3 regions of the Mixta mediterraneensis genome follow, and region 3 is predicted to be linked to each of the others. Evidence: predicted binding sites of a transcription regulator. Region 3 holds the regulator's gene; each other region holds the start of a gene.

Region 1 (10,108 bases), on a different contig from region 3:
CTGCTCGTTTGGCAATATTATATTCAGGATAATCGCCAGCATACCGCCTGTAGTTACCGCATGACCAAACAGGTTATTAATCAATAATGGAAACTGTTTAAGCACATCGGGGACCGCCTCTACGCCTAAACCAATTCCAAAAGAGATCGCAACAATCAGCATTTCTCGACGCCCCAGCGGCGATTGCGTCATCACCCGAATGCCTGCCGCAACCACACTACCAAACATCACCACTGTTGCCCCGCCTAAAACCGGCGATGGAATCTGCTGCAACAGCGAACCGATAGCCGGAAAAATGCCTAACAGCGCCAGCATCAGGCCCAGCACCATACCCACATAACGACTGGCAACCCCGGTCATCTGGATTACACCGTTATTCTGCGCAAAAGTAGTATTTGGAAACGCAGAAAACGTGGCCGCTAACAGGCAGCTGATGCCATCCGCCATAATTCCGCCTTGTAAACGCTGCTGAAATTGCGGTCCGACGATGGGCTGTTGCGACAACATACAGTTAGCGGTGAGATCCCCTACGGCTTCAATCACAGCGATCACCGAAACCAGCGCGATCGGGACAAAGATGGACCAGTTAAAATCAAAGCCGAACCTGAAGAAAGAAGGCATCACCAGCCAGGCGGTTCCGGCGGTAGGTTTGAGCTGCAAATGTCCAGTCAATGCTGCGGCCAGACAACCCACCCCGATACCGGCCACAACAGCAACCAGGCGCGCCCAGCGGTTACGCGCACGGTTTAAGGCAATAATCACCAGCAGCGTTAATGCTCCTAATGCCAGATTACCCGGCGCGCCAAAATCCTGGGCATTATGTCCTCCAGCCCAGTCGGTGATGCTGACTTTTATCAGGCTGATGCCAATCAGGGTAATCACCGTGCCGGTCACCACAGGCGTTAATACTTTACGCAACTGACCCACACAGCGACTTAACAGCATGGGGATCAGGGCCGCGACCAGGTTGCAGCCGAACAACATCGCCATAATCTCTTCCGGCGAGCCACCTCGCGCCTTAACCATCAGGCCGCCAGATAACATTACGCCAAGAAAAGCAAAGCTGGTGCCTTGCAGGCAAATCATACCGGCACCCACTCCGGCAAAACGACGCGCCTGGAGAAAAGTGCCCAGACCGGAAACCAGTAAGGACATGCTAATCAGATAAGGCGTGTAAGCCTGCAACCCCAGAACAGATCCAATGATCAACGGCGGCGTGATGATCCCTACCACGCTGGCAAGAGCATGCTGTAGCGCAGCAAAAAATGCAGCGACTGGACCGATACGGGCATCAAGCCCGTACAACAAACCTTTTTCATGGGATTGCGACATGATGGTGCTCCGGCAAAATATTTATTCATTCAACCAACGCATTTTCTGTGCCACCCATAGGATGAAACTGTCGAATCCCTTCCACACAATTGTTATTTAACAGGATTTAATTTTACGGAAGCAATAGTGATCCTGAAACTTTAGGTTCACCATTTAGCACAATGGTCCTTTTTGTTTCATCTTTGGGCGGTTTTTGCACGCTCAGAGTGCACCTCTGTGCTGAGTAATGAAGATACCTGTAGGTAAGAGGTGAGATCGCGTTGCTCAGGGCGAGGCAAATAAGGCAGTTCACCCAATAAAGGCGCGGCTATTTTCGTACGCAACACATCAATAATATCGGCATAGTGCGCCAGTCCGGGATTAATTCGATTCGCTACCCAGCCCAGAAGCGGCAACCCGTCGTGAACAATGCTTTCTGCCGTTAACAGCGCGTGGCTTATGCAACCTGACTGAATGCCCACCACCATAATCACCGGTAACTGTTGCTCAATTACCCACGCTGAAAGCGGACGTGCATCGTTCATCAGGCTGCGCCAGCCGCCGGTTCCTTCCACGACCACACGCCCGGCTTTCTGACGCAGGCGGTTTAAGCCCTGGGTTAGCTGCTCATAATCAATGACGTTATAGGGATGGAGGCAAATTTCTTCTTCTGCGAAAACCAGCGGGTTAATGGCTTCATAAGGAAGCTGGAGTGAAGATGCGTTTTGCAGAATCAGTGCATCTTTATTTCTCAGACCATTTTGTGTAGTAGCAGCGCAGCGTGCAACGGGCTTGTAACCCACCGCGCTCAGGTTCGCCTGGGTAAAACATTGCAGCAATGCACGCGATACGACGGTTTTTCCTACAGCCGTATCGGTGCCCGTGATAAATAGTGTTTCCACCTCATTCTCCTTCGGACTTGGTTTCATTCGACAATAAACCTTTGGTGCGAAGGCGCATTTTAAGTAAAGGGATAGGTAAGCAATTTGCGTTAGCGCAAAGTTCAGTCAGGCTTAACCTTGTAATAGCTTTACCAGCAGATGCCCGCTATAAAGCGCATCTTTAACCAACGCCGCGGCACCCAGGGTGCCTGGCTCCCGAAACTCAGTTGACGTAAGTTGTATACGGGCGCTGTATGCTGGCAGTGCCTGTTGATAAATGGTCCGGCTAACGGCCGGAAACAGGACGTCGGCGGCCTGATTAAGCGGAGAACCGATAAGAATTTGTTGTGGATTAAAGATATTAACCATCATTGCCAGCATGCGGCCAATATGTTGGCCAACGCTGACGATGGCATCATGTGACAGCCGATCGCCGGCTTGTGCCGCAGTGCAAAGTGATTCAAGTGTTAACGCCTGCTGATGCAACGCATTCTCCGGTTGTGATGCCAGTCGTTGCGCGACCAGCGTCAATAAGCTGCCAGTGCTGGCGACCGTTTCAAGACAACCATGATTCCCGCAGTAACATTGTTTGCCATCAGGATCGATTTGGGTATGGCCAATTTCAACCAATGCGCGACCGCTTTTATGTAGCAATTTGCCACCGCTAATCACGCCTGCCCCGACCGTTTCATCAATGACAATCTGGATCACATCCTGCGCGCCGCGCGAGGCGCCAAACAGCGATTCGGCTAGCGTCCAGGCAGAAATATCATGCTGAACGAAAACCGGTAATCCGGTACGCGCTGCCAGGGTGTCGCCCAGTGGCATATCCTGCACGTCATAGCCCGGCAAGCGATGTACCACGCCCGAGGCCGCATTAATTAAGCCGGGTAAGGTGATAGCAATTGCTGTCAAACGTTCCAGCTTTTGCTGGTGGCGGATAAAAAAAGCATCGACTTCTTTTATCAGGTAAGCCAGTAATGGCTGCTCTTGTGCAGCGGGTAACGGCCGACAATCTTCAACCAGTGAACGGCTGCTAAGATCGCGTAGTGTGATTGTCATCTCGCCGCGATGCAGGCGTATAGCTAAATAGTGCCAGGCTTCGGTATCCAGTATTAAACCAATCGCGGGTCGCCCACGACTGCCTGGCTCCTGAAACTCTGTTTCCTGTACCAAATGCGCTTCCAGCATTTCACGCACAATTTTTGTGATGCTGGCTGGCGCAAGCTGCGCTCGTTTGGAGAGTTCGATACGCGAGATGGGACCATAAAGGTCAATCAGTCGGTAAACGACGCCCGCATTGGTCTGCTTAATTTGGTCAATATGGCCAGGTTGACTGTCCAGATTCACACCCTGCCCCCGGTTATTTTCGAGCTTCTAAATAAACATGAGATATGGTGAGGCAGATTACGCAGAAGCGTCAAATATTTGACTGGAAATGTGATTTATCGCACATAAACCTTTGGGAACGCAGAATTAATTTGCTGAACCCCGCCCCAGAAGCTGCATCATTCTATCCATCTGTGCATTTATTTCCCGCTCTCCCGACCAGACTAACCACAGCTCTGATAACGCATCACTTTCTTCCAGCGGCAACCAGATAACATCGGCCAGTCGTGCCCGGCGAAAGGAGGCGGGCAATATCGACACGCCCAATCCGGTTGCTACTAAACCCAAAATCGTCATTGCTTCGCCCACTTCCTGAGTAATGTAGGGCTTGATCTGGTAGCGATGCAGCAGTGCCAAAATTTCACTGTAAAGCGCGGTGCCGCCCAGCGGATCGAAAAAAACAAAAGGCTCAGCCGCCAGATCGCGAACCGAAATTTTTTCCGCATCAGCTAAGGGATGAGCCCAGTGCACTACCGCATAAAGCGGCTCACTGAGTAACAGCTGATGGCGCAAATCGGCTGGTAGCGGGGTATTACGCATGATCCCCAGGTCGAGGCGGCCATCGTGCAGCGGCGCCAGTTGCTGACGCGTGTTAATTTCCTGCATTTGAATATGCACGCTCGGCCAGCGCTGGCGAAACTGATACAACGCGTCAGAAAGCACTCCCGTAAACGGGGCGGATGAGGTAAAACCGATGCGTAATTCCCCTTCTTCACCACGATGCAATCGCGCTGCGCGCGCTGCTGCCTGCTCCACCTGCAACAAAATGACGCGCGCGTCTTGCAATAGCTGCTGCCCGGCGGCGGTTAGCTGCACGCTGCGATTGGTGCGATTGAACAGCTGCGCCCCCGTTTCGGCCTCCAGCTGTATGATTTGCTGACTAAGCGGCGGCTGCGAAATATTTAAGCGCTGAGCGGCACGTCCAAAATGCAACTCTTCTGCCACCGCAACAAAGTAACGAAGATGACGAAGCTCAATATTCATATTTAATACGTCTTATTTGAGATTATTAATATATTAGACAACCTAATCCAGCTTTTCTAGAGTGAGCATCTATTACTAAAAATGAGGAAATTCCGTGAGTCGCTCTTCCCAGGCTGTGATACTCAATGATGACGAGCTATCCCCTTCGCCTGATCCCACGTCGTCGTCAGGCTGGATTGAACGGGGAACGCCGCAATTTATGCGCGTCACCCTGGCGCTGTTTTCTGCCGGTCTTGCCACCTTTGCGCTGCTTTATTGTGTTCAGCCTATTCTGCCTGTCTTATCACAACAGTTCGGTGTATCACCGGCGGCAAGCAGCATTTCGCTCTCTATTTCTACCGGGCTGATGGCGTTGGGTTTACTGATAACCGGCCCGCTTTCCGATGCCATTGGTCGAAAATCGGTAATGGTTACAGCCCTGATGCTCGCGGCGATTTGTACGCTGATTTCGGCGTGTATGACCAGCTGGCACGGGATTTTATTAATGCGTGCGCTGATTGGTCTGTCTCTGAGCGGTGTAGCCGCAGTCGGGATGACCTACCTGAGCGAAGAAATCCATCCTGGTATGATCGCTTTTTCAATGGGCCTGTACATCAGCGGGAATTCAATTGGCGGGATGAGCGGCCGCTTGCTTAGCGGCGTAATCACGGACTTCTTTAACTGGCGCATTGCGATTGCGGTGATCGGCTGCTTCGCGTTGGCATCGGCCTTAATGTTCTGGAAAATTCTACCGGCATCGCGCCATTTTCGTCCTGCTTCGCTTCGGCCACGCAGCCTGTTTATCAATTTTCGCCTGCACTGGCGCGATCAGGGTTTACCGCTGCTGTTTGCCGAAGGCTTTTTGCTTATGGGGGCGTTCGTCACTTTATTCAATTATATTGGCTATCGACTGTTAGGCGCGCCCTGGCACCTCAGCCAGGCGGTGGTCGGCTTGTTGTCGCTCGTTTATCTGACGGGATCGTGGAGCTCACCGAAAGCCGGTGCGCTTACCAGTAAGTTGGGTCGTGGTCCGGTCATGTTGGGCGCAACCGCAATCATGCTGACCGGCCTGCTTATTACCTCTTTTAATTCGATATGGCTGATTTTTGTTGGAATGATGCTATTCACGGCCGGTTTTTTTGGCGCTCACTCAGTCGCCAGCGGCTGGATTGGGCCTCGCGCCCGGCGGGCAAAAGGCCAGGCTTCATCGCTCTATCTTTTTAGCTACTATGTCGGTTCCAGCGTGGCCGGAACCCTGGGCGGCGTGTTCTGGCACAGCTACGGCTGGGCAGGCATTACGCTATTTATCGCTGCGCTGCTGCTGCTCGCATTGCTGGTGGCCTGGCGTTTGCAGTGCCGCAAACTGTAGCTAAATTAATCATTTTTCCGAGGGCGCATCCGCGCCCTTTTTTATGCCCAGCCAATAAGTCACCTGTTTATCAGGACCATGCAAAACAAAACCCTCATTTCCCGCTATAATCGTTTCCATTCCAACGATAAATGTAATTTTTATTTTTCACAGCAATGAGGTGTCTATGGCTACTTACTATTACGTAAATAAACAGGCGGGTTATAACGATAATCACGTCGTTCATGCTTACGGATGTAAATACCAGCCATCCCTGCAAGACAGGTTGTTTTTAGGGAGTTTCTATACCCCGACAGCAGCGATTCAGCAAGCACGAAAATATTATCCCGGCGCGTTGGGCTGCGATAACTGTTGCCCGGTCACGGTAAAAAAAAACCTGAACGTCCAGTATAGCGTGGGCCTAAAGCATATGGTCAGCCTCTGATAATCGCCTGCCCGCCGCGGCAGACAAAAAGCGCGGCCGCTGCGTCAATTTGTTAAGTAGTTTTCGTATTTTCCGTTATGTTAGCCACTTTGATACGTTTTATCTGAGATTAATATGCGGGGAAAATTTGCGGCTTCACAGATTGCGCTACACTGGCTCACGTTCTTGTTGATAGTGGTTGCGTATTCCGCCATTGAGTTACGTGGTTTTGCTCAGCGCGGATCCTGGCAGGGCTACGCACTGATCATCACACATTTCAGCGCCGGGGCAACGGTGCTGGTCCTGATGCTGGCCCGGCTGCTTTTACGCATACGCCATCGCACGCCTGAAATTCTGTCCTCTGCGCCGCGCTGGCAAACGGGTCTGGCACATCTGATCCATACGCTGATGTATGCATTGTTTATTACCCTGCCCGTTTTAGGGCTGACTTCACGCTATCTGCGTGGCCGTGACTGGTGGTTATTCGGCGTTTCCATGCCGGTAGCCAGCGAGCCCCGTTTCGATCTGTCTGATACCCTGACCGACTGGCATGAAACGCTGGCGCCGCTGGGTTACTGGCTGGTGGGACTGCATGCCGTCGCGGCGCTGTTTCATCACTATTTTCTGAAAGACAACACGCTGCTGCGTATGATGCCTCGCCCCCGTCGCGATCAATAACCCCAGGCTATCGCCCTTGATGAGGGCGATAACAATTATTCAGCAATAAAACCGTGCTTTGAGGTTTCGCAATCGGCTTTCTTCATCCACAATAGTCACATATTTGTGATGCACGTCACTTTCGCTGGATGCCCGATGTCATCCAATTTCGCTGTTCTGACTAATTGACTCTTCATGCAATCAACTACTGTTTCCCGTAAAACGGCCTGGCTGCGCGTGGTGCTGCTGGCAATTGCCGCGTTTGTATTTAACACCACTGAATTTGTGCCTGTTGGCCTGTTATCCGATATTGCCGCTGACTTTTCGATGAAAACCGCTGATGTCGGCATTATGCTGACGATTTACGCATGGGTTGTCGCGCTGCTCTCACTACCGCTGATGCTACTGACGCGGAACGTCGAACGGCGTTTGTTGCTGGCGATCCTGTTCCTGATCTTCATCGGCAGCCATATACTTTCAACCTTTGCCTGGGACTTTAACTCGCTGATCGTCTCACGTATCGGCATTGCTTTGTCGCATGCGGTGTTTTGGTCGATTACTGCTTCACTGGCGATACGTGTCGCGCCGGCAGGGAAAAAAACACAGGCACTGAGTATGCTGGCGACCGGCACCGCTTTAGCCATGGTTTTAGGCGTGCCAATTGGCCGCGTGGTTGGGCAATATCTTGACTGGCGTACCACCTTTGGCATGATCGGACTCTCTGCCTTAGTCCTGATGATTATGCTGGCGCGCATTCTGCCGCGTTTACCGAGTGAACATACCGGCTCGCTCAGCAGCGTCCCGATGCTGTTCCGGCGCCCCGCGCTGGTTAGCATGTATTTGCTGGTGACGCTGGTTGTCACGGCGCATTACACTGCATACAGCTATATCGAACCTTTTATGCAGGTAGTGGCGAATTCCGGTGAAAACTTCACTACGCTGCTGCTATTGCTGTTTGGCTCGGCGGGGATATTAGGCAGTCTCCTGTTTAGTTCGCTGGGTAACAAATTTCCCTCTGCGCTGTTAATCGCGGCTATCGCCTTAATCACTCTGTGCATGGGATTATTGATTTTCGCTGCGGTTCGTCCTGCCACCATCTCAACGCTTTGCGTCATTTGGGGCATGTCAATGATGATGATTGGTCTGGCTATGCAGGTGCGGGTGTTATCGCTGGCGCCGGACGCAACAGACGTTGCGATGTCATTGATGTCAGGAATTTATAATATTGGCATTGGCGCGGGCGCGTTACTGGGGAACCAGGTCAGCGTGCATATGAAAATGGCTGATGTGGGTAATGTAGGCGGAATCATTGGCCTGGTTGCATTGCTGTGGTGTGTTTATATCTTCCGTCGTTATCCTCAGTTACGCTCTAACGGCTAAGAAAAAAGGCTTCAGATAAGTCGCCTTATCTGAAGCCTGCTTAATCAACTACTTATAAATAACTGCGGTGCCATGTAGGTTGTTGCTGCCAGAGGTCGAAGTGATGCGGAAAGACTTTGCGCCTGCATCGCTGGCCTTATCTGACAATTGCTGTTCCAGTGAGGTCAAATTGGTACTGCCGGTGGCGCTAATCACGCCGATTTTTTGTTGATCCATCGGTGCTTCACGAACTTCTTGCGCAGCCAGTGATGCAAATGAAACGCTGCTTAGCGCGAACGCCAGCACAGCAATGTTCAAACTTTTCATAACGAACCCCTTCTTAACTTTTCAATTACTGATAAATCACGGCGGTGCCGTGTAATTTGTTCTGACCGGTTGTTGAGGTGATGCGGAATGATTTCGCACCTGCAGCCTCCGCTTTCGCATTCAGCTGTGCTTCGATTGAATCCAGGCTGCTGCCCCCCTGAGCTGAAATGGTGCCAATTTTTTGTTGATTCAGCGGATCGCTGGAGACTTGTTCTGCGGCAAAAGCGCCAAATGTCAGGGAAGAAAGCGCAACGGCGGCCAGCGTGATTTTGATACTTTTCATAATTTACTCACTTATAAATCAGGTTTTAGAATCGGCGTCGAAAATTAATTAACGAACGTTAAATAAATGATAGAGCTGAACCCCAGGCATCGTCAATATTTTTTTAACGAACGTTATTTTAATAAAAATCGTGTAAGCGCTGGATTTATCGCCCTTTTTACTTTAACCACAGGAGCGAATGGCTTGTGGTAACGCACAAATTGCCAATGCACCTACGTCACACTGGCAGACCGCCTTGCATATTTATTTAATGATCGGTAATTTAATGAGGTGTTTTCACAGCAGAGAGGATGTATGAGCCAGCTACCAGATGGTGATGTGAAGAAATGTCGGGGCCGCCCAAAAGTGTTTGACCGCGAAGCTGCACTGGATAAAGCACTGACACTTTTCTGGACACATGGCTACGAAGGCACATCGCTGGCGGATTTAGTTGCCGCGACGGGCGCAAAAGCACCTACGCTCTATGCTGAGTTTGTTAATAAAGAGGGCCTGTTCAGAGCAGCGATGGAGCGCTATATAGAAAAATTCAGCGCTTACCGTGAAGCTGCACTTAACGATGACAAACTGCCGGTTGATAAAGCGATTGAAGGCTATTTTCGTGCTACTGCCGCCTGCTTTACCGATCGGAATTCACCTTCAGGTTGCTTTTTCATTTGTACCTCAACAGCTCTGTCTGCATCGTCGAGTGAGATCGCAACGATGCTGCAACAGCAGCACCAGTCACAGGAAATGACGTTAAGAGGTTTTTTAACCGCTCGCAGGCAGCGCCACGAATTAGCCCCTACGGTGAATATTGACGCCCTTTCACGTTATCTCGCCTGTATGCTGCAAGGCATGTCGGTGCGCGCCCGCGAAGGCGCATCGCGCGAAGACTTAGACAGCATTATCGATACGCTTATGGCGATGTGGCCAACGTTGACTGGATTATGTCAGCAGAAAGTTTAAAAACAGGGCGGATATACCGCCCTGTTTTTTGTGCACAGGAACCCCCAGCCAGGCCGAGGGTTTCGTAAAGTTTTCAGCGATAAGTCAGTTATAAAAACCCCTTTTGATTTGTTAAAACTACCTTGCGGCCTGGCAACTGCAAAAGTTAGACAAGAAACCAAAAGGGAGTCCCAATGGGGGACGAAAAGAGCTTAGCGCGCACCCGATGGAACTGTAAATAT
Region 2 (10,108 bases), on a different contig from region 3:
TGGTTCGCCGAAGCGTCGTGAAATTGGTCACGGTCGTCTGGCGAAGCGTGGTGTGTTGGCCGTTATGCCAAAAGCGGAAGATTTTCCTTACACCGTGCGCGTAGTGTCAGAAATCACCGAATCAAACGGCTCATCGTCCATGGCTTCGGTCTGTGGTGCTTCACTGGCATTGATGGATGCAGGCGTGCCGATTAAAGCCGCTGTTGCAGGTATCGCAATGGGCCTGGTGAAAGAGGGCGAGAAGTTTGTTGTTCTGTCTGACATCCTGGGCGATGAAGATCACCTTGGCGACATGGACTTCAAAGTCGCGGGTAGCCGTGATGGCGTAACTGCGCTGCAGATGGACATCAAAATCGAAGGTATCACCCGCGAAATCATGCAGGTAGCGCTGAACCAGGCTAAGGGTGCACGTCTGCATATCCTGGGCGTTATGGAACAGGCAATCAGCACACCGCGTACCGAGATTTCTGAATTTGCACCACGCATCTACACCATCAAAATCAATTCAGACAAGATCAAGGATGTTATCGGTAAAGGCGGTTCAGTGATTCGTGCGCTGACTGAAGAAACCGGTACGACCATTGAAATCGAAGATGACGGTACCGTGAAAATTGCGGCCACCGACGGTCTGAAAGCGAAAGAAGCTATTCGCCGCATCGAAGAAATTACAGCTGAAATCGAAGTGGGCCGCATTTACAATGGTAAAGTAACGCGCATTGTTGATTTCGGTGCTTTTGTTGCGATCGGCGGCGGTAAAGAAGGCCTGGTGCATATTTCGCAAATCGCCGATAAGCGTGTTGAGAAAGTCACTGACTATCTGCAGATGGGTCAGGAAGTACCGGTCAAGGTGATGGAAGTTGATCGTCAGGGTCGCGTACGTCTGAGCATTAAAGAAGCGACAGAAGCCGCGCCGCAGGTTGAAGAAGCTGCAGCGAGCACACCTGACGCTGAGTAATACGTTCCTGATTTGCCTCTCCTTGCCTGGCGGGGAGAGGCGTTTGTGTTATCGCGAGGGCGGGAATCCTTGTGCACAGCAGGCGGATGACAGGACGGTTATCCCAATGTTTGTATTCGGGAGTGGGAAATGAAGCCTTTTTTGCGCTGGTGTTTTGTTGCGACAGCTTTAACGCTGGCAGGATGCAGCAACTCCAATTGGCGTAAGAACGAAGTTCTTGCAGTACCTCTACAGCCCACACTGCAACAGGAAGTGATTCTGGCGCGTATGGAACAAATACTTGCCAGTCGCGCCCTCACCGATGATGAACGCGCACAGCTGTTATATGAGCGCGGAGTGTTGTATGATAGTCTAGGTCTACGGGCATTAGCGCGGAACGATTTCTCGCAAGCGTTGTCTATTAGACCTGATATGCCGGAAGTATTTAATTACCTCGGCATATATTTAACGCAGGCGGGCAATTTTGATGCCGCCTATGAAGCGTTTGATTCTGTACTTGAGCTTGATCCAACTTACAACTATGCGCATTTAAACCGTGGTATCGCCCTCTATTACAGCGGTCGATACAAGTTAGCGCAAGATGATCTGCTGGCGTTTTATCAAGACGATCCTAACGATCCTTTCCGCAGTTTGTGGCTCTATCTCGTTGAACGTGAGACAGATGTCGACAAAGCAAAAGTAACGTTGCAACAGCGTTATGACAAAGCGGTTCGAGATCAATGGGGATGGAATATTGTCGAGTTCTACCTTGGCGACATCAGCGAAAAAACGCTGATGGAACGTCTCAAGGCAGACGCAACGGATAATACCTCGCTCGCTGAACATCTCAGTGAAACCAACTTCTATTTAGGTAAGTACTACCTAAGTCTGGGGGAGAAGGACGACGCGAAAGCGTTGTTCAAACTGGCGGTGGCCAACAACGTAAACAACTTTGTTGAACACCGATACGCATTGTTGGAACTGGCGCAACTCGGCCAGGCACAAGACGATTTATCAGAATCTGACCAGCAATAGCTGACGAACTTTTATTGCCTGAATACCTGTAAAGTCATCATCTTCAAGGGTGAAGGCTTTTTTGTTCGTCAAAACTTTTAATTTGAGCCGGTTCACACTTTTTGATGAAAATGACTGAAAGTTTTCACGACGAGTTATGTAGACTGGCCGCCGAAATCTACGAGGCACGTGTACTACATGACTGATATTCAAACCACTTTTGCTGACCTTGGCCTGAACGCCGACATCCTCGAATCACTGAACGGTATGGGTTACGTTAAACCCTCTCCAATCCAGGCTGAGTGTATTCCTCACCTGCTGGCTGGCCGTGATGTGTTGGGTATGGCGCAGACCGGGAGTGGTAAAACTGCGGCCTTCTCACTGCCGCTGTTAAACAACATTGATCCAACCGTCAAAGCACCACAAATTCTGGTGCTGGCACCCACCCGCGAATTGGCGGTTCAGGTTGCTGAAGCTGTAACTGAATTCTCTAAACATATGCGCGGCCTGAATGTTGTGGCCCTTTACGGCGGCCAACGTTACGACGTACAGCTGCGCGCCCTGCGCCAGGGGCCACAAGTTGTTGTGGGTACGCCTGGCCGTCTGCTAGACCATTTGAAACGCGGTACGTTAGATCTGTCTAATCTGCGTGGTCTGGTGCTGGACGAAGCTGATGAAATGCTGCGTATGGGCTTCATCGAGGACGTTGAAACTATCATGGCGCAGATTCCAGAAGGTCATCAGACCGCTCTGTTCTCTGCCACCATGCCGGAAGCGATCCGTCGTATCACTAAACGCTTCATGAAAGATCCGCAGGAAGTGCGAATCCAGTCAAGCCTGACTACGCGCCCGGACATCAGCCAGTCTTACTGGACCGCTTACGGTCGCAAAACTGACGCGCTGGTTCGCTTCCTTGAGTCTGAAGATTTTGATGCCGCTATCATCTTCGTACGTACTAAAAACGCAACTCTGGAAGTGGCCGAAGCGCTGGAGCGTAGCGGTTATAACAGTGCTGCACTGAATGGTGACATGAATCAGGCCCTGCGTGAGCAGACACTGGAGCGCCTGAAAGATGGTCGTCTGGACATCCTGATTGCTACCGATGTTGCTGCTCGTGGTCTGGACGTTGAGCGTATCAGCCTGGTTGTTAACTATGACATCCCGATGGACGCAGAATCATACGTTCACCGTATTGGTCGTACCGGTCGTGCTGGCCGTGCTGGTCGTGCGCTGCTGTTCGTTGAGAACCGCGAGCGCCGCCTGCTGCGCAACATCGAACGCACCATGAAGCTGACTATCCCGGAAGTTGAGCTGCCAAATGCAGAGCTGCTGGGTCAGCGTCGTCTGGCTAAGTTTGCGGCTAAAGTTCAGCAGCAGCTGGAAAGCAGCGATCTGGATATGTATCGTGCGCTGCTGGCTAAGTTACAGCCGGAAGAAGAGCTGGATATGGAAACGCTGGCTGCTACGCTGCTGAAAATGGCGCAAGGCGAACGTCCGCTGATCCTGCCACCAGATGCACCGCGTCCACAGCGCCGTGAGTTCCGCGATCGTGATGACCGTGATGGTCGTCGTGACGGCCGCGAATCTCGTGGTTCACGCGACAGCCGTGATGGCGATCGTCCTCGTCGCGAGCGTCGTGATGTTGGCGAAATGCAGCTGTACCGCATTGAAGTTGGCCGTGATGATGGGGTTGAAGTTCGTCACATTGTTGGCGCGATTGCTAACGAAGGCGACATCAGCAGCCGTTACATTGGTAACATCAAACTGTTCGGTACGCACTCAACTATCGAGCTGCCAAAAGGCATGCCGGGCGAGGTACTGCAACACTTTACTCGCACGCGTATTCTGAATAAGCCGATGAATATGCAACTGCTGGGTGATGCACAGCCGCACGAAGGCCGTGGCGGTGAGCGTCGTTCAGGTGGTCGTGACTTCGGTGGCGAGCGTCGTGGTGGCGGTGCGGGTCGTGAAGGCGGTCGTCGTTTCTCTTCTGAACGCCCTGGCGGCCGTGAAGGCGCTGGACGTAGCTTCAACCGCGAAGGCGGTCGTGGCCCTCGTCGTGAAGATGGTGCTGCACCACGTCGTCGTGATGCATAAAACTGAGCGGGGCAGCAATGCCCGCTAAGTGGTGACCAGCCTTAGCGCGGGTTACTGTTTTCTGTACGCTAAAACGCCTGATGCATTGCATCAGGCGTTTTTATTTCAGGCCAGGTAAGCGCTGGCTACTTACATTCCTCACCCATCCCTACCTTCGCGCCTTTCCGTGTCTGCCAAACTCATCCTGACTCTTTGTTTCTGCAAACCAGTAAGCCTTTCTTACTGCCCGTTTCGACGCAGCAGAATTTGCTAACGGCATGGTGCAAAAACCAGCCGTCATTAAATGAAAGATATTTATGATGACGAAGCGGACAGATTATTGGGGAGTAACAACGTGCCTCGCCGTTTTGCCATCCATAAGCCGACAGGTAAGCGCGACTCTTTATCAACTGGCGGTGAGGGGCACAGAGCGATAAGCCGCCCCACCGCAGCCTGGATTACAACGCGCGGGCGGCGTCCATTGCGATGGCAAATGAACGCAAACGTGCTTGCGGGTCATGGATCTGACCATTAACCATAATCTCATCAGCCTGCGTTTCGCGCAGCAGAGCCGCTAAACCGTGGCGTATTTTATCGCCATCACCGACTAATGACATGCTCAACGCCTGCTGCACGCCGTACTGTTCTGACGGCGACCACAGGCTATCCATGTTCTGTACGGGCGCAGGTAACGGGCCAGGTTTGCCACGACGCAGGTTGATAAATTGCTGCTGCTGCGAAGTAAACAGGAAGCGCGCATCCTTATCACTGTCGGCGGCAACGACATTAATACATACCGTCGCGTAAGGCCTGGCAAGCCGTGCAGAGGGCTGGAAGTTTTCGCGATAAAGATGCAGAGCCTGGAACAGCTGGTCCGGCGCAAAATGCGAGGCAAAAGCAAACGGCAAGCCCATTTTTGCAGACAGTTGGGCGCTATAAAGACTGGATCCCAACAGCCACACCGGAATTTTCATCCCTAAACCCGGCACGGGCTGCACGGGCGGCTGCTCATCTGTTTCTGCATCGAACCAGTTGATAAGTTCCTGAACATCATCCGGGAAGGTGTCGGCCTGAGCGCTGGAAAGATGTCGACGCAGTGCCATCATGGTGCGCTGGTCTGAGCCAGGCGCGCGGCCTAAGCCCAGATCAATACGGCCAGGATAAAGTGAGGCGAGCGTACCAAACTGCTCGGCAATGACCAGCGGCGCGTGGTTAGGCAGCATAATTCCGCCCGAACCTAATTGCAGTTTTTCAGTATTCGCCGCGAGATAACCAATCAGCACCGCAGTTGCCGCGCTGGCAATGCCGGTCATATTATGGTGCTCAGCCAGCCAGTAGCGCTGATAGCCTAACGCTTCAGCCTGACGCGCCAGCGCCAGTGAGTTATGGAAAGCGTCACGCGGCGTGGCGCCTTGTGGAATCGGGGCCAGATCCAAAACGGAAAGGCGGACGTTTTTTTTCTCAGACATGGGTACTCCAAAGTGTATGGCGCAAGCGTTAAATCCTGCTCCAACCAGTATTATGCATCCTTACCCATATTAAAACTGTTAACGTTAGCCGGAATATAGCCTGTATGTGCCTTTCATTCGGGCTATGTCAGAACCATAGCCGTCAGCCTGCGCCAGTACCCGTTGCATTCGTTGCCGTTCGCTAACATCAGCGGCGCCTGGCGCGCGTGCGATTTAACGCGCCGCCCCCTGGGATAATGGATACAGCAGGTTCCGCAGGCACCTTTGGCTCGATTTTCTGAGCGAACACGTCAACAGCGCCAGCGCACCACACCGCCCGGATGCGCAAGAGCGTTAATCGCCACCTACAATTTACGGCGATGCAGATGATGCTGATGGAGATAACGTGCGGCTTTCGCCAGTTTTTATCCATGAGTTTCAAACCGGCAAAATGGCGTGCGTTGGTGTTATCTTTCAGGCCGACACAGACCGCATCCGCCCCACCGCGGTTCGCAGGGCGGTCAGAGTGCCTGTCGGCCATAGTCATTCCAAATTCACCCGACATAGTGGTGAGCGCCGCGTCTGGACATACGCTTGTAAGGCTGCGAAATGCAAAATCCTCTTTATCGCTGCGTTTTTTACCTTCTCTGGAAAACTTTATTGATCTCAGCGGAGGCGCAGACAGAAGGATATGGCACTATACGTAAAATCTTTTTAAGGAAGCGATAGCGGCGTTAAAGCGGTGGCATCTGTATTGCGTAGAAAAAATGCCTAAAATCTTGGAGTTACCCGCAGCACTTACCCCGTTCAAGGTTAAAAAGTTGTTATTGCAACAACGCCTGAACTGGCATTTTCGTTATTCTTTGGCTGAAGGTGAGTTAGACTTCCTGCAAGGGCGCTTTCTGGGGATCGAAATGGATGATATGAATTTGACAGGGATCACCACGATTCAGAATGGCCAACTGGCGGTATTGCCGGATGCCAGGGCAGATGTCTGGTTCCGGGGCAATGCCAATAATTTGTTGCTGATGGCAGCACGTAAAGCAGATCCCGACATGTTGTTCTTTCAACGGCGTCTGGCGATTGAGGACGACACAGAACTGGGGCTGGAGGTAAAGCACGTAATGGATGCAATTGAACTTGACGCTATGTCCATGCCGTTACGCACGGGATTACAGCAGCTGGCTGCTTTTGTGGAGGCAGGAATGAAACTGGACGCGAAAGCCGTACAGGCACGCGCGGGTGCGATATGTTAATTCGAACCGAGATCGGCGTTGATGCAGCAGGCATTGATGGCTTACTTAAACGCTGCTTTAAAACCGCTGCCGAAGCGGAATTGACACAGGCACTACGTGAAGATGGTTTACTGACGCTTGGCGTAGTGGCAACGGACGATGAAGGGCAGGTATTAGGCTATGCTGCTTTTAGTCCGGTGACCTTGCAAGGTGAAGAGCGTGGCTGGGTTGGACTCGCTCCGCTGGCGGTTGATGAAAGCCTGCGCGGCAAAGGCATCGCTAAACAGTTGATCTATGAAGGACTGGATGCGCTTAACGAGTTCGGCTACAGCGCGGTGGTTGTGCTGGGCGATCCGGCGTTCTATAACCGTTTTGGTTTTGAACCCGCGGCGCGTCACGGTTTGCATTGTCGCTGGCCGGGCGCTGAGGCTGCTTTTCAGGTTTATCAGCTGGCAGATACCGCCTTTGAAGGTGCAGAAGGGCGTATCGAGTATTCAGAGCCATTTAATCGCTTCGACTGAACCAGCTATCCAGGCTGACAGGCTGGCTGGCAACCAGGAGCAGCTTTTTCTGACGCGTTAGCTGTTTAACCTGATATTCCAGTCGTGATGCATTGGCGCGATCGCCTGCGTCGCAGTGAAAGACTAAATCCAGCGGGCCTTTGCCGCGTAGCGCGCGTGCACCGCGTCCGCTTTGGTGCTGGTTCACGCGACGCGTCACGTCAGTGGTAATACCGGTATAAAGCGCGCCAGCGGCGGTACGCACAATATAGAGCTGCCAGCTCTGATTCATCTTCATCTTCTCTACATAAAGCCTGCCGGGCAGTGTAGCGCGCTTGTCGTATGGCCGCTATCTGGCGACGGGGCGCATTGACTGGAGTTAACGGTGTCCGACCACGCTCATCTGATTCGTTATCTGAAAAAACAACACGTTCTTTCTCTCTGCTGTAGCGCCGATGATGAATTATGGTGCGCCAACTGTTTTTATGTTTTCGATGAAGCGCGCATGGCGTTCTGGATCATGACCGAACCCGATACGCGTCACGGCCTGCTGCTGACAAAAAATGCCCGGGTTGCAGGCACGGTAAATGGCCAGCCAAAAACCGTATTGCTGATTAAAGGCGTGCAATATCGCGGCAGGATTGCATTATTAAGTGAGGAAGCGGAAGCTCAGGCGCGCCAGACTTATCAGAAACGTTTTCCCGTCTCGCGCAACGTCTCTGCTCCCCTGTGGGAGATCCGCTTAGACGAAGCTAAAATGACCGATAACGCCCTGGGGTTTGGCAAGAAAATCATCTGGCAACGTTCTGATGTGGAATGAAAATTCCCTTTCCCAGGCGGGAAAGGGAAAATGAGTCAGGCTGCTTGCAGAATACGCAGCGACTCACGATTGAACGCCGGTAAGTCCTCTGGGGTACGGCTGGTCACCAGTTTATCCTCATCAACGACCACTTCTTTGTCGTGGAAGTCGGCACCGGCATTGATCAAATCGACAGCGATAGCCTTAACGCAGGTCATCTTACGACCGCGTACGCCGTTGGCGCTGATCAGCAGCTGCGGGCCGTGGCAAATAGCAAAAATAGGTTTGCCGCTAGCGACAAAATCTTTGGTGAATTTGACAAAGCGATCGTCACCGCGCAGCGAATCCGGCGAGTGTCCGCCCGGCAGCAGCAGCGCATCAAATTCCGCTGGGCTGACATCATCAATGCTACGATCGATAGTCACTTCCGCTTCGCCTTTTTTGCCTTTAACGGTTTTCCCGGCTTGCTTTTCAATAGTGATGACTTCAAAGCCCGCTTGCTTATAAGCATCCGCAGGTGAGGTAAATTCTGAGTCTTCAAATTCATCGGTGATTAAAACCGCAACTTTCTTGCTCATTTTTCCTCCTGAACAACGTGAAGCGCGAATGGCGCTATCCTGAATACTCAATAAGCCTGGTCATTCATTATAAAAACGCAAGCCAAGCCGTATATCCGTCCTGCTACTGGCTGTAAAGTCCTTGCTCGCTGCCCGGAAGCCATCCCGGAAAACGCCCGGTTTGGCCGCCTGCCTGCAACGTAAGGTATTTAGGATATAGTCTTAAGTAGCATGATGTTGCGAATCTAAGGAGATACGATGAATCGCATACTACTGACCGGTGCAACTGGGCTAGTCGGGTCACATCTGCTGCGATTGCTGATTGACGATTCACGGATCGACGAAATCATTGCGCCCACGCGCCGTGCATTGCCAGAGATGCGTAAAGTGGTGAATCCGGTTGAAGCAGATTTAACTGACTTGTTAGGCCCGCTGGAAACCTCGCTAGACACGGTGTTTTGCTGTCTGGGCACCACCCGAAAACAGGCGGGCAGTAAAGAAGCCTTTGTGCAGGTCGATTACACCCTGGTCGTAGACAGCGGATTAAGCGGTTTACGTTTGGGAGCGAAGCAGATGCTGGTAGTAAGCGCTCACGGCGCCAATTGTCATTCGCCGTTTTTTTATAATCGGGTAAAAGGTGAAATGGAAAATGCGCTGCGCCATCAAGGCTGGCCACGTCTGACGCTGGTACGGCCTTCGTTATTACTGGGTGAACGACAGGCCAAACGCGGTGGCGAAAACCTGCTGGCGCCGCTGTTCGGCCTGCTACCGGGCAACTGGCGTTCTGTGCATGCGCACGACGTGGCGCAGTGTCTGTATCATCAGGCTTTTTTACCGGGCGGTGAACGCGTGAAAGTTATTGAATCCGCTGACATTCCGCGCCATTCAGCGTAAATACCAAATGTGCTGGTTGCGGCTACCGCGCCATTGCAGCGTGGCATCTTTCTCTGCCTCAATAAAGCGACCATCAATCAGCACATCAATGTTGCTCAGTACCTCGCGCTGGGCCGCATTCAGCTCCGCCATCTTATAACCGGTCCATACCCAAATATCTTTGCCGCGGCACGCCTGGCGCACGCGTTTTACCAGGCGGCGAATGTGCGGCACATTATGAGGATGCAGTGGATCGCCGCCGCTGAGCGACAAACCCTGACGCGGAATGCGCGTATCCTGCAAATCCCTCAGCAACTGCTCTTCCATTGCTAAGGTAAATGGCTGACCGGAATCGAGCCGCCAGGTGCTTTGGTTGTAGCAGCCGCGACATTGATGTTCGCACCCGGCGACAAACAGCGTGCAGCGCGTGCCGGGGCCATTCACAATATCGACATCATAATAGCGATGAATATGCATCATCCCAGCGACCCGCTTTCCATATGTTTGATCCGGCGCTGTACTTCCTGCTGCTTACCGGCATTGAACGGACGAGCATCCGGGCTACCCAGATAACCGCAGACGCGTCGCGTCACTGAAACACGCGCCGAATCGTGATTGCCACAGTTGGGGCAGGTAAATCCGCGGCTGGTACAGCTAAACTCGCCGCTGAAG
Region 3 (10,108 bases):
ACAGCAGAACCAGTTCGCTGGCAAGGAAAATCGCTTCTTCTATATCGTGAGTAATTAACAAAATCTGCTTGCCGCTATCACGCCATAACGTTAACAACAGGGTTTGCATCTGCTCGCGGGTGAAGGCATCGAGCGCGCCAAACGGTTCGTCCAGTAGCAGCAGTTGGGGATCGGCGGCCAACGCACGCGCGATACCCACGCGCTGGCGCTGACCACCGGAAAGCTGCCAAATCTGGCGCTTCTCCGCTCCTTCCAGCCCGACTTTTTTAATCAGTCGGCGCGCAATGATTTCGCGTTCCTGACGCGCCATGCCCGCCAGCTGCAAACCAAACGCAACGTTATCCAGCACGTTGCGCCATGGCAATAACCCTTCATGCTGAAATACCACGCCACGCTCTGCGCCCGGTCCGTTAATTACCTTGCCATCCAGCGTGATACTGCCAGATTCAACCGGCAGAAAGCCGGCAACCAGGTTGAGCAGCGTGGTTTTGCCACAGCCAGACGGGCCAAGTACAACCAGCAGCTCACTGTTATCCAGTTGCAGGTTGATGTCCTGCAAGACGGGTTGACCAGCGTAACGGGCATTAAGATGCGAAATGCGTAGCATGGTTGCTCCTTACCTGTGGGCTTACGGTTTGGCTAATGGCGCAACAAAACGCGTGGTGACAAAGCTGCTGTAATCGCTTTCTGCCTGCGGCACTTTCCCCTGCTCTTTCAGGAATTGCGCGGTATCAACAATTGCTGTGTTGACCGGCTTGCTCAGCTGCTCAACCTGCTGCTGTGCGGTGAGATAAGTGTTGCCTTTCACCAGACCGGGTATTTGCGCTGCCGGCACACCGCTCAGACGTGACAATTTATTCAGGTTATCCGGCTGCTTCAGCCATTGTTCAGGGTTAGCGATGTAGGTTTTTTGCGCCTCAAGCGCGCTGCGGGCAAAAGCCGTGACGATGTCAGGATGCTGCGCGGCGAAGTCTTTGCGCACCACCCACACGTCAAGGGTTGGCGATCCCCAACTTCCGACCTGTGAGGAATCAGTCAGCACTTTGCCCTCTTTCTCAAGCTGATTAACGGCGGGCGCCCAGACGTATGCACCATCAATATCGCCCCGTTGCCAGGCGGCAATAATGGCGGGAGGCTGGAGATTAACTAACTGCACCTGCGACGGCTTAATGCCCCAGTGCTTTAGCGCGGCCAGCAGGCTGTAATGGGTGGTGGAAATAAACGGAACGGCAATACGTTTACCGATCAGATCTTTCGGGCTGGCGATACTCTTTTTCACTACCAACGCTTCGGAATTGCCAAGCTGAGAAGCCAGCAGGAAAGCTTCAATCGGCAGCTGCTGCGTGGCTGCTACCGCTAACGGGCTGGAGCCGATATTACCAATCTGTACGTCGCCAGAGGCCAGTGCACGCAATACTCCCGCGCCGCTATCAAATTTGCGCCAGTCAACGGTTGCACCGCTTTCTCTGGCAAAGGTGTTATCTGCCTGTGCTACTTTGGCTGGTTCAGCCGAGGTTTGATACGCCACGGTGACATTCACCGCTTCTGCCTGAAAAGTCAGCAGTGCCAGTGCTGCTGCTAAAACTGTTAATCGTCGTTTCACTGCCATGATGCTGCACCCCAATTTTTTGCGATGCGGGCAGTTTCCCTGTAACGATTAATTTCACAAAGGAATTAAAAATTATCCCTAATAAAAATAAGTCCTTAGATCATCATCTGCAAAACTAAGAAGAAATTCGCAAATACAAAAGCAGTCAGAAAAGACGGGAAGCGTTGTCCTGAAAACGCGTTGAACGCGCTTCCCATGAGCTTAATGCCAGATTAATAATACGCAGGCGGCGGTTAACACCCCCATTGCTACATTGAAGAGGGTCCAGGCGCGTCGGCTGCGCAGAATACGGCCAATCAGGGTGCCAAAACCCATCCAGATCACCCCTGAAACCAGATTCACAATAAACATACCGATACTGATCGCCATCACCGAATGGCGATACGCCTCTCCCGCCAGACTGAAACTGGCCACCGCTCCCAGCGCCATCAGCCACGCTTTGGGATTGATCAATTGCAGCAACCCTCCTTGCCAGAAAGGCATCGGGGCGACACGAGCCGTATCGGTTTCCAGCTTTTCATAAGTCGCGGTCGCAATCTTCCATGCCAGCCATAGCAGATACAGGCTACCGGCAATCTTCAGAATTAAGTGCAGTGAAGGGTAAAGCAGGATTAAGCCACCCACTCCAAACGCCACCATCAATAGCATCACCTGCATGCCGATCATGATGCCGATCATCAAGGGAATGGTGCGCAGAAAGCCAAAATTGGCCCCTGAAGCGGTGAGTAACATATTATTAGGGCCTGGCGTGATCGCAGCGACCCAAAGAAAACCCAACATTGATAAAAAAAGACTCAGTTCCATGGAAATCGGGTGCTCCTCACCCCTGGCAAGCAAAAAACCTATCGAAGCTAGCAGTGTGATAGGGAACAGACAAGGCTTTACAACATGAAATTTATGGATGAGCAGCATGAGCGCTTTATCGCACTCGCTGGCTTCGGTAATCCGCATCTGCAAACCGTGCTACCACGCCTGCTGCGTCGCCATGTCACCTTGCAGCCGCACTGGCAGCGGCTGGATCTGCCGGACGGCGACTTTGTTGATTTGGCATGGAGCGAAGATCCACAACCGGTACAGCATAAGCCGCGCGTAGTGTTGTTTCATGGCCTGGAAGGCAGCTTTTATAGCCCTTATATACATGGGCTGATGGCGAGGTGTCAGGCACGCGGCTGGCTGGCGGTGGTGATGCATTTTCGTGGCTGCAGCGGCGAACCCAATCGACTCAACCGCATTTATCATTCAGGCGAAACGGAAGACGCTCGCTTTTTTTTGCAATGGCTGCGCACTCGCTGGGGCCGCGTTCCGACAGCGGCAGTAGGTTTTTCGCTGGGTGGCAATATGCTGGGTTGCCTGCTGGGTCAGCAAGGGGAGGATACCGCGCTGGATGCTAGTGTCATTGTTTCGGCGCCGCTGATGCTTGAACCCTGTAGCCTGCGGCTGGAGCAGGGATTTTCGCGCTTCTATCAATACTATTTGCTGGCTCAACTCAAAAAAAATGCTGAACGCAAGCTACGCGCATGGCCGGAAACGTTACCGGTGAATTTAACCCAACTCAAAGCGCTGCGCCGTCTGCGCGATTTTGATGATGCTATTACCGCACGCGCGCATGGCTTTGTGGATGCCGGCGACTATTATCGTCGCGCCAGCGCCTTGCCTCTATTAAATTCAGTACGTAAACCGCTGCTGATCATTCACGCCAAAGACGATCCGTTTATGAGTAGCGACGTGATCCCGCGAAAAAACCAATTATCTGCCACTATTACTTATCAAATGACGTCGCATGGCGGCCACGTTGGATTTGTTGGCGGTACGCTGTTCCAGCCACAACTGTGGCTGGAACAGCGCGTGCCACAATGGCTTTCACCTTTTTTGGATGGCTAATCTGTGATTATTCCCTGGCAAGAGGTTTCACCCGAAACCCTCGAAAATCTGATTGAAACCTTCGTGCTGCGCGAAGGAACCGACTATGGCGAGCATGAACGCAGCCTGGAAGACAAAGTCGCTGACGTACGCCGCCAGCTTGAGCGCGGCGAAGTGCTATTAGTGTGGTCCGAACTGCATGAAACGGTAAATATCATGCCGCGCAATGAATTTCGTGGCTAATGCGTTAACGAGGAATTCATGCTAACAATGCTCTTCGCCCGACCTCACAGGAAGCTTTTCTATGTCTGCCCGCCATCCAATTATCGCAGTGACCGGTTCCAGCGGAGCAGGAACCACTACCACCAGCCTCGCCTTCCGTAAGATTTTCCAGCAGTGGGATCTGCACGCGGCAGAACTTGAAGGCGATAGTTTTCATCGCTTCACGCGACCTGAAATGGACATGGCTATCCGCAAAGCGCGCGATCTGGGACGTCATGTCAGTTATTTCGGCCCCGAAGCCAATGATTTTGGTCTGCTGGAACAAACCTTTATTGAATATGGTAAAAGTGGTCAGGGTCAGTCGCGTAAATACCTGCATACCTATGACGAAGCGGTGCCGTGGAATCAGGTGCCCGGCACCTTTACGCCGTGGCAGCCACTGCCAGCCAATACCGATATTCTGTTTTATGAGGGGCTGCATGGCGGCGTGATGACCGCGCAACACAACGTGGCCGAAAACGTCGACTTGCTGGTTGGCGTAGTGCCGATTGTGAACCTGGAATGGATCCAAAAACTGGTACGTGATACCAGCGAGCGCGGCCATTCTCGTGAAGCCGTAATGGATTCGGTGGTGCGCTCAATGGAAGATTACATTAACTTCATCACGCCACAATTTTCTCGCACCCATATTAACTTCCAGCGCGTTCCCACTGTGGATACGTCAAATCCGTTTGCCGCACGCAGCATCCCGTCGCTGGATGAAAGCTTTGTGGTTATCCATTTCCAGGCGCTTGAAGATATTGATTTCCCCTATCTGCTGGCGATGTTGCAAGGATCGTTCATCTCGCATATCAATACCCTGGTTGTTCCGGGTGGCAAAATGGGGCTGGCGATGGAGTTAATTATGGGGCCGCTGGTCAAACGGCTCATGGAAGGCAAACGTATTGAATAAGGGGGGAGGCCACAAATCGGCCTCCGGCAACTACAGTTCTGTCACTTCATAACTGTGAGTGATTTCCACACCTTTACCTAACATAATCGCCACCGAGCAATACTTGTCGGCAGAAAGGTCAACAGCGCGCGCCACCGCTTTGTCAGCCAGCGCTTTGCCGCTCACAATAAAATGCAGATTAATATGGGTAAAAATACGCGGCGCTTCTTCGCGACGTTCGGAAGTGAGTTTGACTTCACACTCGACTACATCATTGCGGCCTTTCTGCAAAATGGACACCACATCAATCGCGCTGCATCCCCCTGCTGCCATCAGCACCATCTCCATCGGGCTGGGCGCTTTATCGCCAGCGTTACCGTCCATCACTACCTGATGGCCCGACGACGATTCGCCAAGAAATGTCAGACCTTCAACCCACTTCACTCTTGCCTGCATGATATAGCCTCCATAACCTGATCATTTGCGTCAGAGTACGCTTTCACCTGGTAAACAGCAATCCAGAGAAATCCGCCCTTTGCTGAAGCGAGACAACACAAGACAGTCGGCAAAAGCTGTGTTACAAACAGAGCTGAAAATATTTTTCGTCACCTGATGACGAAGCCGGGAAGAATTAAGCGCCATGCGCCAAATGCAGCCCGAATAATTTCCAGAATGGAAAATGCTTGAAGCTTTCATCGCCTGACAGGGAAATTGTCCCCTGTATTTTGGGCACGATTACAACAGAGGATAATAGCGAATGGTTCTCGGCAAACCGCAAACAGACCCTACACTCGAATGGTTCCTGTCCCATTGCCATATTCACAAATATCCATCCAAAAGTACGCTGATTCACCAAGGTGAAAAGGCTGAAACGCTTTACTACATCGTGAAAGGTTCCGTTGCGGTTCTGATCAAAGATGAAGAAGGCAAAGAGATGATTCTCTCCTATTTGAATCAAGGCGATTTTATTGGCGAGCTTGGCCTGTTTGAAGAAGGTCAGGAACGTAGCGCCTGGGTACGTGCGAAAACCGCGTGCGAAGTGGCAGAAATTTCCTACAAGAAATTTCGTCAGTTGATTCAGGTAAACCCGGATATTTTGATGCGACTGTCGTCGCAGATGGCGCGTCGCTTACAGGTAACGTCAGAAAAAGTGGGTAACCTCGCTTTCCTTGACGTTACCGGACGCATTGCGCAAACGCTGCTTAATCTGGCCAAACAGCCAGACGCCATGACGCATCCCGACGGCATGCAAATTAAAATTACTCGTCAGGAAATTGGCCAAATCGTTGGTTGCTCACGTGAAACCGTGGGCCGTATTTTGAAGATGCTGGAAGATCAGAACCTGATCTCAGCACACGGCAAAACCATCGTCGTTTACGGCACCCGCTAATTCCTGTCACTCCCGGCGTGATGGCAACATCACGCCGTTATTATTTGCGCTGAGCTGATGTGGCGTCGAATCATCTATCATCCGGAAATTAACTACGCCCTGCGGCAGACGCTGGTCCTTTGCGTGCCCGTTGCACTCGGCTGGCTGTTTGGCGATCTGCAAAAGGGACTGCTGTTCTCGCTGGTGCCTGCCTGCTGCAATATTGCTGGCCTCGATACTCCCCATAAACGCTTCTTTAAGCGCCTGATTGTCGGCGGCAGCCTGTTTGCGCTCGGCAGTTTTCTTATGCAGTTTCTGACACTGAAAGGCGTTCCGCTACCCGCCATTCTGCTTGTCATACCCTTATTGCTCGGCGTGACGGGTGAAATCAGCCCGCTTCATGGGCGTTTACTGCCCGGTTCGCTAATTGCCGCCATTTTCACACTGAGCCTGATGGGACGTATGCCGATGTATGTTCCGCCGTTGCTCTATATTGGCGGTACGCTGTGGTACGGCCTGTTCAACTGGTTTTGGTTCTGGCTGTGGAAAGAGCAGCCGATGCGTGAAAGCCTGAGTCTGGTCTATCGCGAGCTGGCCGATTACTGCGACGCGAAATACACGCTACTGACGCAATTCGTCGATCCAGAAAAAGCGTTGCCGCCGCTGCTGGCGCGTCAACAAAAAGTGGTCGATCTGATTAACATCTGTTATCAACAGATGCATATGTTGTCGGCCAATGGCGATGAAAGCCATAAACGCCTGAAGCGTTCCTTTCAGGTTGCATTGGATTTGCAGGAGCATATCTCTGTCAGCCTGCATCAACCGGAAGAGGTGCAAAAGCTGGTGGAGCAGAGTCATGCGGAAGCGGTGATCCGCTGGAATGCCAGAACCATTTCGTCCCGGCTTCGGGTGCTGGCGGATAACATTCTTTATCATCAACTGCCCGACCGCTTTGCCATGGATAAACAGCTCGGCGCGCTGGAAAAAATTGCACGCCAGCACCCTGATAACCCGGTCGGTAACTTTTGTCTTTATCATTTCAACCGTATCGCGCGCGTCCTGCGCACGCAAAAACCACTCTATCAGCGCGACCTGATGGCCGATCGTCAGCGTCACCTGCCGCTGTTGCCCGCCCTGCGTAGTTATCTGAATTTCAAGTCTGCTGCACTGCGCACTGCTGGCCGCTTTGCCGTTATGCTGATGTTGGGCAGCGCACTGGCCATGTTTTTCAATATTCCTAAACCTTACTGGATTCTGATGACCATTATGTTCGTGAGTCAGAATAGCTACAGCGCTACGCGGGTACGCATTCAACACCGCGCGCTCGGCACATTTGCCGGTTTAGTGATTGCCGCTGCCACTTTGCGCTTCGCCGTACCGGAATCGCTGGTGCTGCTTATCATGCTCGTTATCACCTTCGTCAGTTACCTGTTTACCCGTAAATTTTATGGCTGGGCGACCATTGGTTTTACCGTCACAGCGGTATATTCACTGCAACCGCTGTCGCTGAATGGCGCACAGTTCCTGCTACCACGACTGATGGATACCCTGATGGGTTGCCTGATCGCCTTTGGTGGCATGGTGTGGCTTTGGCCACAGTGGCAAAGCGGCTTGCTGCGCCAGAACGCGCATGATGCGCTGGAAACGTATCAGGATGCACTACGCATGTTGCTTGGCCCGGAACAGTCAGCTGAAAAGCTGGCTTATCAGCGCGTACTGGTCAATCAGGCACACAATGCACTCTTTAACTCGCTGAATCAGGCGATGCAGGAGCCGGGTTTCAACTCTCAATATTTGAAAGATATGCGAATGTGGGTAACGCATAGCCAGTTCATTGTAGAACACATCAACGCCATGACCATTCTCGCGCGCGAGCATACTATGCTGACACCCGCGCTGGCGGAACGCTATTTACAGTCGTGCGAGATTGCATTGCAACGCTGCCAGCAGCGGCTGGAATATGACGGTAACGGTTCACAAACCAACGTGCTACAGGAGGCGGAAAATATCAATGAAGGGCCGATTACGGTTGTGGAGCAGCATGTAAAACGCATTTTGGGACACCTGAATGTGATGCATACCATTTCGTCTCTGGCATGGAGCCAGCGGCCACAACATGGTCGCTGGCTGGTCAGGCATTTAAGAAAAAGCTAAATCAGGCGCTAAGCACCTTCTCCACCGCTTTGGCAAAGCGCTGCATACCTTCGGCAATCACGTCTGGTTCAATGACCAGCGACGGCGCGAAACGGATCACATCCGTCCCCGCAACCAGAATCATTACGCCTTCTGCCGCAGCGGCATGCAGAATATCGCGCGTCTTACCTGCATGCTGCGGTTTCAGCGCCGCGCCAATTAGCAGACCTTTACCACGAATATCAGAGAACAGATCCTGCTGAGCATCAAGGGCTTTCAGCGCTTCGACAAATTGCTGACGACGGGTCTCTACGCCTTGTAACACCTCCGGCGTATTGATGATGTCCAGCGCCGTTTCGGCAATCGCACACGCCAGCGGGTTGCCGCCGTAAGTCGTACCATGTACGCCTGGCGCCATGGTAGAAGCAACTTCATTGGTAGTCAGCATCGCACTTACCGGGAAACCGCCGCCCAGCGCTTTTGCTGAGGTCAGAATATCCGGCATCACGCCGTAATGTTCATAGGCAAACAGTTTACCGCTGCGTCCCATGCCGCTTTGCACTTCGTCCAGCACCAGCAGCGCCTGATACTGATCGCACAGTTCGCGCAGACCTTGCATAAATTCCTGCGTCGCCGGCATCACCCCGCCTTCGCCCTGAATCGGCTCAACCACGATGGCACAGGTGTGATCATCAATAACGGCTTTTACTGCATCCAGATCGTTGAAGGGGACATGCACAATATCTGCGGGCTTTGGACCAAAGCCGTCCGAATATTTTGGCTGCCCACCAACCGACACGGTGAACAGCGTGCGGCCATGAAAAGCATTATGGAAAGCGATAATTTTGCTTTTGAACGGACTGTGCCGTTTGTAAGCGTAATAACGCGCCAGCTTAAACGCGGCTTCGTTTGCTTCTGCGCCTGAATTTGCAAAGAACACGCGCTCAGCAAAAGTGGCATGGATTAATTTACTGGCAAGCCGCAGCGCCGGTTCGTTAGTGAACACGTTGCTGGTATGCCACAGCGTTTCGCCCTGGCTTTTCAGGGTTTCTACCAGCGACGAGTGACAATGGCCCAACGCGGTGACCGCGATCCCGCCAGAGAAATCGATATATTCTTTGCCTTGCTGATCCCATACGCGGCTGCCCTTGCCTTTCACCGGCACGAACTGTGCCGGTGCATAAACAGGCAAAATGACGTTATCGAATGTTTCCCGCGTTACCGCAATTTTTTCCGCTGCCATTGACGACCTCATTTGATTAGCTGTTGAGCCAATGCGAGATAATAATCATAAAATATGCATAAAAAATCAATTAAAGGCAAACATAACTTTACTGATTAAGGAAATTGCGCAGCAGCTGATGGCCTTGCTCGCTAAGAATACTCTCGGGGTGGAACTGCACGCCTTCCAGCGCCAGGGTTTTATGACGGAATCCCATAATTTCATCCAGTTGTCCGTCGCGCAGACTCCAGGCGGTGATTTCAAAATCATCCGGCAAGGTATCGCGCTGCACGATTAACGAATGATAGCGCGTAACGGTAAGTGGATTGTTCAGGTTGCGGAATACGCCGCGGTTGGTGTGCTGAATCGCAGACGTTTTACCGTGCATCACCTGACGCGCACCCGTCACTTTCGCGCCATACGCCTGCGCAATGGCCTGATGACCAAGACAAACACCAAGCACCGGTATGCGTCCGGCAAAATGGCGAATGGCTGCCAGCGAAATGCCAGATTCATCCGGCGTGCACGGCCCAGGGGAAATAACCAGGTGCGTCAACGGTAAGGCGTTCATCTCTTCCAGCGTGATGGCATCGTTTCGCACAACGCGAACTTCCGTGCCAAACTCGCAAAAATACTGGTAGAGATTCCAGGTGAACGAGTCGTAATTGTCGATAAGCAGCAGCATAGCCCATCCAGAGTGGTTGAAAGCGCCGCCATTCTACGCTTTTACCCCGCTTCGCTCACTATTTTCGCAAATACCTG

The links. The regulator CRP, encoded in region 3, controls carbon source genes, mostly activating them, when cyclic AMP is high. The targets are predictions, from matches to a motif close to ATGTGANNNNNNTCACAT.
Positions count from the first base shown of each region.
Region 1: the regulator CRP is predicted to act here: its motif matches at 3,631-3,648, upstream of mlc (sugar metabolism global transcriptional regulator Mlc).
Region 2: the regulator CRP is predicted to act here: its motif matches at 2,050-2,067, upstream of yrbN (protein YrbN).

Region 1 covers NZ_JASUAZ010000001.1:300,648-310,755, reverse strand. The annotation lists gene QRY16_RS01465 (nucleobase:cation symporter-2 family protein) at 1-1,332, opposite strand, end outside; gene bioD (dethiobiotin synthase) at 1,509-2,213, opposite strand; gene mlc (sugar metabolism global transcriptional regulator Mlc) at 2,325-3,542, opposite strand; gene QRY16_RS01450 (LysR family transcriptional regulator) at 3,669-4,565, opposite strand; gene QRY16_RS01445 (multidrug efflux MFS transporter YnfM/SxtP(Kp)) at 4,660-5,913, shown strand; gene QRY16_RS01440 (hypothetical protein) at 6,080-6,337, shown strand; gene cybB (cytochrome b561) at 6,452-6,994, shown strand; gene QRY16_RS01430 (sugar transporter) at 7,169-8,353, shown strand; gene bhsA (multiple stress resistance protein BhsA) at 8,402-8,659, opposite strand; gene bhsA (multiple stress resistance protein BhsA) at 8,685-8,942, opposite strand; gene QRY16_RS01415 (TetR/AcrR family transcriptional regulator) at 9,237-9,887, shown strand; partial or broken gene QRY16_RS01410 (transposase) at 10,061-10,108, shown strand, end outside.
Region 2 covers NZ_JASUAZ010000002.1:225,113-235,220, forward strand. The annotation lists gene pnp (polyribonucleotide nucleotidyltransferase) at 1-955, shown strand, start outside; gene nlpI (lipoprotein NlpI) at 1,085-1,969, shown strand; gene yrbN (protein YrbN) at 2,080-2,154, shown strand; gene QRY16_RS02845 (DEAD/DEAH family ATP-dependent RNA helicase) at 2,147-4,045, shown strand; gene QRY16_RS02850 (luciferase-like monooxygenase) at 4,483-5,493, opposite strand; gene QRY16_RS22180 (hypothetical protein) at 5,681-6,037, opposite strand; gene ubiT (ubiquinone anaerobic biosynthesis accessory factor UbiT) at 6,240-6,728, shown strand; gene QRY16_RS02865 (GNAT family N-acetyltransferase) at 6,722-7,228, shown strand; gene QRY16_RS02870 (GIY-YIG nuclease family protein) at 7,212-7,499, opposite strand; gene QRY16_RS02875 (YhbP family protein) at 7,593-8,027, shown strand; gene QRY16_RS02880 (type 1 glutamine amidotransferase domain-containing protein) at 8,063-8,584, opposite strand; gene QRY16_RS02885 (NAD-dependent epimerase/dehydratase family protein) at 8,822-9,457, shown strand; gene nrdG (anaerobic ribonucleoside-triphosphate reductase-activating protein) at 9,449-9,916, opposite strand; gene nrdD (anaerobic ribonucleoside-triphosphate reductase) at 9,913-10,108, opposite strand, start outside.
Region 3 covers NZ_JASUAZ010000020.1:2,026-12,133, forward strand. The annotation lists gene tauB (taurine ABC transporter ATP-binding subunit) at 1-607, opposite strand, end outside; gene tauA (taurine ABC transporter substrate-binding protein) at 629-1,609, opposite strand; gene QRY16_RS12980 (LysE family translocator) at 1,811-2,413, opposite strand; gene QRY16_RS12985 (hydrolase) at 2,498-3,490, shown strand; gene QRY16_RS12990 (YheU family protein) at 3,494-3,712, shown strand; gene QRY16_RS12995 (phosphoribulokinase) at 3,774-4,643, shown strand; gene QRY16_RS13000 (OsmC family protein) at 4,674-5,078, opposite strand; gene crp (cAMP-activated global transcriptional regulator CRP) at 5,380-6,012, shown strand; gene QRY16_RS13010 (YccS/YhfK family putative transporter) at 6,070-8,145, shown strand; gene argD (bifunctional acetylornithine/succinyldiaminopimelate transaminase) at 8,147-9,367, opposite strand; gene QRY16_RS13020 (aminodeoxychorismate/anthranilate synthase component II) at 9,456-10,031, opposite strand; gene QRY16_RS13025 (putative adenosine monophosphate-protein transferase Fic) at 10,073-10,108, opposite strand, start outside.